DNA from 3 places in the Streptomyces sp. NPDC014727 genome. Region 3 is predicted to be linked to each of the others. Evidence: riboswitches for the same ligand, from Rfam matches in the RefSeq annotation. Region 3 holds a riboswitch; each other region holds the start of a gene.
The links. Region 3 has a riboswitch for cobalamin ahead of ACF1B9_RS03325 (cobalamin biosynthesis protein). Riboswitches for the same ligand answer to the same signal wherever they lie in the genome.

Region 1: another riboswitch for cobalamin. It lies ahead of ACF1B9_RS07125 (ABC transporter substrate-binding protein); the one in region 3 lies ahead of ACF1B9_RS03325 (cobalamin biosynthesis protein).
Region 2: another riboswitch for cobalamin. It lies ahead of ACF1B9_RS37130 (hypothetical protein); the one in region 3 lies ahead of ACF1B9_RS03325 (cobalamin biosynthesis protein).

The regions. Positions count from the first base shown of each region.
Region 1 is NZ_JBIBYR010000003.1:235,815-238,069, forward strand. Features, by position in the region: gene ACF1B9_RS07120 (FecCD family ABC transporter permease) at 1-48, opposite strand, end outside; gene ACF1B9_RS07125 (ABC transporter substrate-binding protein) at 45-1,055, opposite strand; cobalamin riboswitch at 1,147-1,336, opposite strand; gene ACF1B9_RS07130 (beta-ketoacyl-[acyl-carrier-protein] synthase family protein) at 1,414-2,255, opposite strand, start outside.
Region 2 is NZ_JBIBYR010000053.1:4,511-6,765, forward strand. Features, by position in the region: gene ACF1B9_RS37130 (hypothetical protein) at 1-1,167, opposite strand, end outside; cobalamin riboswitch at 1,279-1,417, opposite strand; cobalamin riboswitch at 1,491-1,629, shown strand; gene ACF1B9_RS37135 (prenyltransferase/squalene oxidase repeat-containing protein) at 1,741-2,255, shown strand, end outside.
Region 3 is NZ_JBIBYR010000001.1:725,239-727,493, forward strand. Features, by position in the region: gene ACF1B9_RS03320 (cobyric acid synthase) at 1-117, opposite strand, end outside; gene ACF1B9_RS03325 (cobalamin biosynthesis protein) at 114-1,127, opposite strand; cobalamin riboswitch at 1,272-1,403, opposite strand; gene ACF1B9_RS03330 (hypothetical protein) at 1,574-1,804, opposite strand; gene ACF1B9_RS03335 (anion permease) at 1,827-2,255, opposite strand, start outside.

The sequences.
Region 1 (2,255 bases), on a different contig from region 3:
GGAGGTCCGTGACGTGTCCGGGGCCGCGGCGCGTCCCGTGTCCGTCATCCCGCGAGTCCGAAGGCGCGCAGCCCGGCGGCGACGCGTTCCACGCCCTCGACCGTCCGGATGGACGGGTTCATGGCCTGGCCGCTCAGCAGGACGTATCGCTGGTGCCTGACGGCGTCCATGTTCTTGGTGACGGGGTTGGACTCCAGGAATTCGATCTTCTTCGCGGCGCTCTCGGCGGTCTGTGCCTTACGGGTCAGGTCGCCGATGACGAGGACGTCGGGGTCGCGGTCGGCGACGGTCTCCCAGCTGATCTGGGGCCATTCGTCGTGGGTGTCGTCGAAGACGTTCTTGGCGCCGAGTTCCCTGGTGATGATGCCGGGTGCTCCGCAGCAGCCGGCCAGGTAGGGGGCCTTGGAGTCGGAGAACCAGTAGAGGATGGTGGCGTCGGAGGCGTCGACGCCCTCGGCCGCCTTCTTCACCCGGGCCCGCAGTTGCGCCACGAGCTTGTCGCCGCGGCCGGCCACGCCGAACACCCGGGCCAGTTCGCGCACCTCGTCGTAGACGCTGTCCATGGCCAGTGGCTCGGTACGGGCGCCGTCCCCGCTGCCGCTGTTGTCCTTGCCGGTGCAGTCGGCGGGCGAGACATAGGTGGGGACCCCGAGTTCCTCGAACTGTTCGCGCGGGGCGACACCGCCCTTGGCGAGCGTCGACTCGAACGACGCGCTGATGAAGTCGGGTTCCTGGTCGAGGACCTTCTCCGACGACGGCCGGTTGTCCGCGATCCTCGGGACGCCGGCATTGACCTTCTCCAGCCCCTTCATCACCGGGTCGGTCCAGGTCGCGGTGGCGGCCAGCCGGTCGGCGAGGCCGAGGGAGAGCAGGATCTCCGTCGATCCCTGGTCGACCGACACGGCGCGGTGCGGTGCGGATTCGACGGTGACGGTGCGTCCGCAGTTCCTCAGCGTCACCGGGTATCCGTCGGTGGAGCCGGGCTTCGCGGCAGAATTGGTTGTTCCGCCCCCGCAGGCGGTCAGCAGGACGAGTCCCGCCGAGAAAGCGGCCATGGTGCGGACAGGGCTGGATATGGACGGCACGGAGTCCCTCTGCGTCTCTGGGCCCATACGCGGAGCCCGTTGTACGGCGTCCTGCGCCCGGTACCGGATCGCAGGTGCCAGCAGGTCTTCGGACTCGGGTTCCTGCGGACGGGACGCCTTCCCAGGACACCCGAGGGTGTTCCCAGTGGCCGTGGCCCCGCCCGTCCCCCTCACCGCTGCGCGTCAGTTCCGGATTCTCACCGGATTCCCTGACCCCTTCGTGGAGTTCGACTGGCTCCGGCAAGCTATCACGGGCCTCTGCGCAGCTCACGGGCGGTGTGGCCGGTGGTACGCCGGGCCGTTTCCCGTCGCACCACCTGCCTGGCGCCTACGGGCCCTGAAGAGCGATCACGGCGTTGTGTCCGCCGAATCCGAAGGAGTGGCTGACGGCACGCCGGATGGGCTGCCGCAGGGGAGACTTGGTGACGCAGTTGATGTCGAACTCGGGCGCCGGGGCGTCCAGATTGGCGATCGGCGGCACGATTCCGCGTTGCAGCGTCAGGACGGTCAGTCCGGCCTCGATCGCTCCGGCCGCCCCCATGCAGTGCCCCAGGACGCCCTTCGGGGCGGTGACGGGCGGCCGGTGCGGGTAGACCCGGGCGATGAGGGCGGCCTCGGTGGCGTCGTTGACCGGGGTGGCCGTGCCGTGTGCGTTGACGTGCTCGACGTCTCCCGCCGTCCAGCCGGCGTCGCGCAGCGCGATCTCCACCGCCGTCCGGGCCACCGCGCCGGACGGATGCGGGCTGATGGGATGGTGGGCGTCGGTGGTGGCCCCGGTGCCCGCGACCAGCGCCCGCGGCACCGTGCCCCGGGCACGGGCGTCGTCCGCCCGCTCCAGCACCATGACGGCGGCGCCCTCGCCCATGACCAGCCCGGCCCGGTCGGCGGCGAAGGGCCGGCACAGCCCGGCCGCGTCGCCGTCCCGCCGGGCCCCGGCTCCGGATCGGGCGAACCCGGCCATGGCGGCCGGATAGACGATCGACTCGGTGGCTCCGGCGATCGCGATGTCGCACTGCCCGGTGACCAGCAGATCGCGGGCGACGGACAGGGCCGTGACGCCGGACGAACAGGCGGTGCACGGCGCCATGCTGGGACCGGTCGCCCGCAACTGGATCGCGATCTCGGCCGCCGGCATGTTCGGAATGGTGAGCAGGATGCCCGACGGCGAGG
Region 2 (2,255 bases), on a different contig from region 3:
GATGAAGGGCACCGAGCACACCTTCAGGTTGCCGGTGCCGTCGTCGACGGTCAGCGCGAGCTTGGTGGAGGTGCCCGCGGTGAAGGTGGGCTGGGCGACCCACTGCGGGGCGCCCGGAGTGACCGGGGTCGGCGGGGCGGCCGTGAAACCGCCGCCGACGACCGCGCGAAGTGCGTCGATCGAGGAGTAGGGGGAGGGCGCGGTGTCGGACGGCTTGTACTTGAAGCCGCCCGCCGGGTTGAACTGGTTCGCGATCAGGAAGTCGATCGGCGTCTTGCCGTTGACGGTGACGAAGTCGCCGGTCTGGGGGTTGATTCCGCAGGCGTTCAGGCCCGCCACGCCCCAGCCGTTGGAACTGGTGTTGACCCCGTAGAGGGAGTTGAACGCACCGGTGGTGGCGACCAGTTTGCCCTTGAGGAAGTTCTTGGCCCGGACGACGTCCGCGTCGGTATTGGGAACGCCCGAGACACAGAGGGCGGCCATCGCGGCGCCAGTCATGTCGACGTCGCTCGCGGAGTTGAGAGCCGTGGAGTCACCTTCGGCCTTGCTGTAGGTCCAGCCGCCGTCGACGTGCTGGTTGGCCCGGATACGGGTGACCATCGAGTCGGTCAGCGACTGCGGGATGCGGGCGCCGCCGGTCTGGGTCTTGGCGCCGCCGAGAGCGAGAGCCGCGAAGACGGTGCCGTTGAAGTTTCCGGACGGGCCGAAGTAGCCGGGCTCGGCGGTCTGCCAGTACGAGTAGATGTCGGCGACGAGGTTGCGGGAGGCGGAGACGCGGGCCGGGTCGATGCCGGCGGCGTACGCGTTCAGCGTGCCCCGCTCGTAGTCGGTGACCACGGGGGCAGCGGAGGGCCAGCCGGACGTGGACAGCAGGTTGCGATAGACGGTGCGGGCGTTCTTCGTGGTGTCGCCGCCCGGAGCGACATCGACGACAGCTGTGCCGGAAGCCGCGAAGGCGCTGAACGCCCACTCGTTGGACAAGCCGGAGCCGGTGTACGAACCATCCGCCGCCTGGAGCGACTTGAGATAGGAAACGCCGTTGGTCTTGGACGTGGCTATCTGCGCGGGACTGGAGGTCGCGAAGGCGGGCAGTACGGTGAGGGCGAGAGCGCCGAACGCCGCGGGCACCGCGAGTGCGAGACGACGGGAAGTACGAAGACGGGGCATGGCCTGCTCCTGGAATCGGCGGACGCCGGCCTCCAGTGCATGGCGGGCTCTCCGTGCAAGGGCACGGCCGGGCATGGTCGGGAGCCACCGTCCGGAACGCGTGGTACGGCTTCATGTACTGCTTCGCCATATGGGCATTCGGGCTCGGAAACGGCCCCCGCCGTCCCACACCGCTGCGCGTCAGCTCCGGCTTCGCACCGGATTCCCCCATCTGGCAGCCCAGGACGCTACCCGAGTGGTCAAGGGTCCGCCAGCCACTCGGACGGGGACGGACCCCGGGTGTCCGGGATTCGTCCGGTGAGGCACACACCATCTTGACGGCCCGACCAGATCCGTGTTGCACTCCGGCTGATAGACGCTCAGCACCAGGGGAAGCCGGTCGAATTCCGGCGCTGACCCGCAACCGTAGGCCCGGTTCGTCCCGGGTGAGCCGGAATGCCTGGAGCAGGTACAGAGACACGAGGAACGCCGTCGCGGACTACGGCGTGGTCGTCGCACCCTTCCCCATGGCACAGCAGCCGTGCGGGGGCGCATCGCCACGTACGCAGCCGCCCGGCAGAGACGAGGGGCCGCGTGGGGACCGAACAGCAGTCGAAACGGCGGACAAGCAGGAGACAGCAGCTGCTGTCTCTCTTGACCGCTTCCCTTCTGATGCTCGGTGCGGGAGTGGCGTTCTCCACTGCCCCGCCGGCGAGCGCCGACCCCGTCGAGCAGTGCACCGCCACGACCGGCGCCATCGTCGCAGTGGACTTCGGCCCCTTCGGCGGCCCGGTGGTACGCGGCTGCGACACCACCCCCACGACCGGCTACGAGTTGCTGCACGAGGGCGGGTTCGGCACCACCGGCACCGTCCACGACGGCGACGGATTCATCTGCCGGATAGGCAACGGTTCCTTCAACACCGGTACGGAGTACCCCACTCCGGACAAGGAGGACTGCGTCCTCACCCCGCAGGCCACCGCGTACTGGTCGTACTGGATCGCCTCGCCCGGGCAGAAGAACTGGACCTACAGCCCCCTCGGCGCCATGTCCCGCACCCCCAAGGACGGAGACGTGGACGCCTGGGTGTTCGGCGGCACCGACGTCGG
Region 3 (2,255 bases):
CGCCTTGAACGGCGCCACCTTCACGCCCTGGCGCACCAGCCAGCGGCAGATGCCTGCCGTGACGACGCTCTTGCCCGCGTCCGAGGTGGTTCCGGCGACCAGCAGTCCGCCGCTCATGTATGTCTCCGTCCTGCGATCCGAGTCCCTGCCGCAGCAGTTGCCGCGGTTCGGCGCCCCGCGATGCGTCGTGCGGCGAGGCCCGCGCCCAGCCGTCCCGCCACGCACACGCCCAGGGCGAGCGCGCTCACCCGGCGCGACAGCCGCACCGCGTGTTCGATGTCCTCGGTCTCCACCGCCCGGCCCTGTGCCCCGTTGAGGACGGGACGGTGCTCGACTCTCCCGCCGTACGCGAGGGTCCCGCCGAGCCGCACGCCGAGCGCGCCCGCGAACGCGGCCTCCACCGGGCCCGCGTTGGGGCTCGGGTGCTCGGCCGCGTCGGCCCGCCAGGCCCGTACCGCGCCACGTGGCCGCCCCCCGGCGGCCGCGGCGAGCAGGGCTGTGAGCCGGGCACCGGGCCAGCCCGCGACGTCGTCGAGGCGGGCGGAGGCCCAGCCGTAGCGCCGGTGGCGGGGGGACTTGTGGCCGACCATGGCGTCGAGGGTGTTGACGGCCCGGAAACCGACGAGCCCCGGCACCCCGCCCAGCGCGCCCCACACCAGGGCGCCGACCACCGCGTCCGAGGTGTTCTCGGCCACGGACTCCACCACGGCGCGGGCGATCTGCGGTCCGTCGAGGGAGTGCGGGTCGCGTCCGCACAGATGCGGCAGCCGCTCGCGGGCCGACTCGATGTCACCGGCCGCCAGGGCGTCGCCGATCGTCCGGGCCTCACGCCCCAGGGACGTACCGCCGACGACGGACCAGGTGGCGGCCGCGGTCAGCACGACACGGGCGGCGGGACGGCCGCGCACGGCACGAGTGATCAGCGCGGCACCACCCACTGCGCCCCCGGCCAGGACAAGGGTGTGCAGCGCGCCCCACCCGCGGTGGTCGCGCCACAGACGGCGTTCGACGCCCGCCGCGGCCCGCCCGAAGACGGCGACCGGATGCCCCCTGCGGGGGTCACCGAGCAGCAGGTCGCCGATCAGACCGGCCGTGGCGCCGTACGCGAAAATGCGGTCGGCACGCACGGCTCAACCGGCCGACGCGCCTCGAAGGACCTTCGTACAGGCGGCTCTCGACGAGAGCGCCACAGCAGCGGACGCACGGCAGCCAGGCATGGCGATATGTCCTCACTCAGGGTCCGCGCCCTGGTTCGACGTGACCGGCGACGAGAGTCTCCTGGCTCCCGGATCCGCAGTTCCCCCGGCCTTCCAGCCCGCTCGCGCGCGCCGTGACTTCCGGTGTGGGGGACTGCTCCCCGGTGACAGTGGCGGGACCGCGCCGGATTCGCACCGGCTTCCTCTGCTGTCGCCGTAATTGGCTCCGGCAGTCCACCACGCTCCGCGAACGCCCGTCAACTTGCCGTTGACCTGCGACGGCGCAGTGTGCTGAGGCACACATCGGGCCGGGCACGCCGGAACGGGCCGGGCACACGAGGTGTGTCCGGCCCGTCGGGGAGTGCGCGGGGGAGGGCTCAGGCGACGATCAGATAGATCCCGTACGCGACCGCCGCCGCGCACAGCCCGAAGCAGATGTACGCGCCGGCGCGGGCCAGCAGCAGTGAGCCGCCGGAGCCGCCCTGCGCCGCCGGTTCGGGCTGCTTGGAGAGACCGACGATGCCCAGGGTGAAGAGACCCACCAGCGCGACGGTGACGACGAGGGAGACGCCGAAGACGGAGCCGAGGGCTGCCCAGTCGATGTTCATGCTGAATCCTTAGACGGCTGGCCTAGACGGTGGCGGGTCGCGCCGGGTCCTGGGGGGTTCCGGCCGGGGCCGGAATGGTGGTCTTGAGGTCCTGGGCCGTCGCCTGGGCCGCGGTGGGCGGCGGGCTGACGGCGGCGATGGCCGTGGTGATGACGCCCGCGGGCTCGGCCACGCCGTCCGCCGGCGCGACATCGCCGTGGCCGACCGGCTTGCGGCGCGACACCAGCCAGATCGATCCGGAGCCCGCGACCAGCAGCGCCGCGACGACGACGACACCCCAGGTGCCCTGCTTGGTGAGGAGTTCCGCGCCCGCGCCGACCAGACCCGCGGCCGGCAGGGTCAGACCCCAGGCGACGAACATCCGGGTGGCGGTGGACCAGCGGACCACACCGCCCTGACGGCCGAGGCCCGCGCCCATCACGGCGCCGGAGCAGGACTGGGTGGTGGAGAG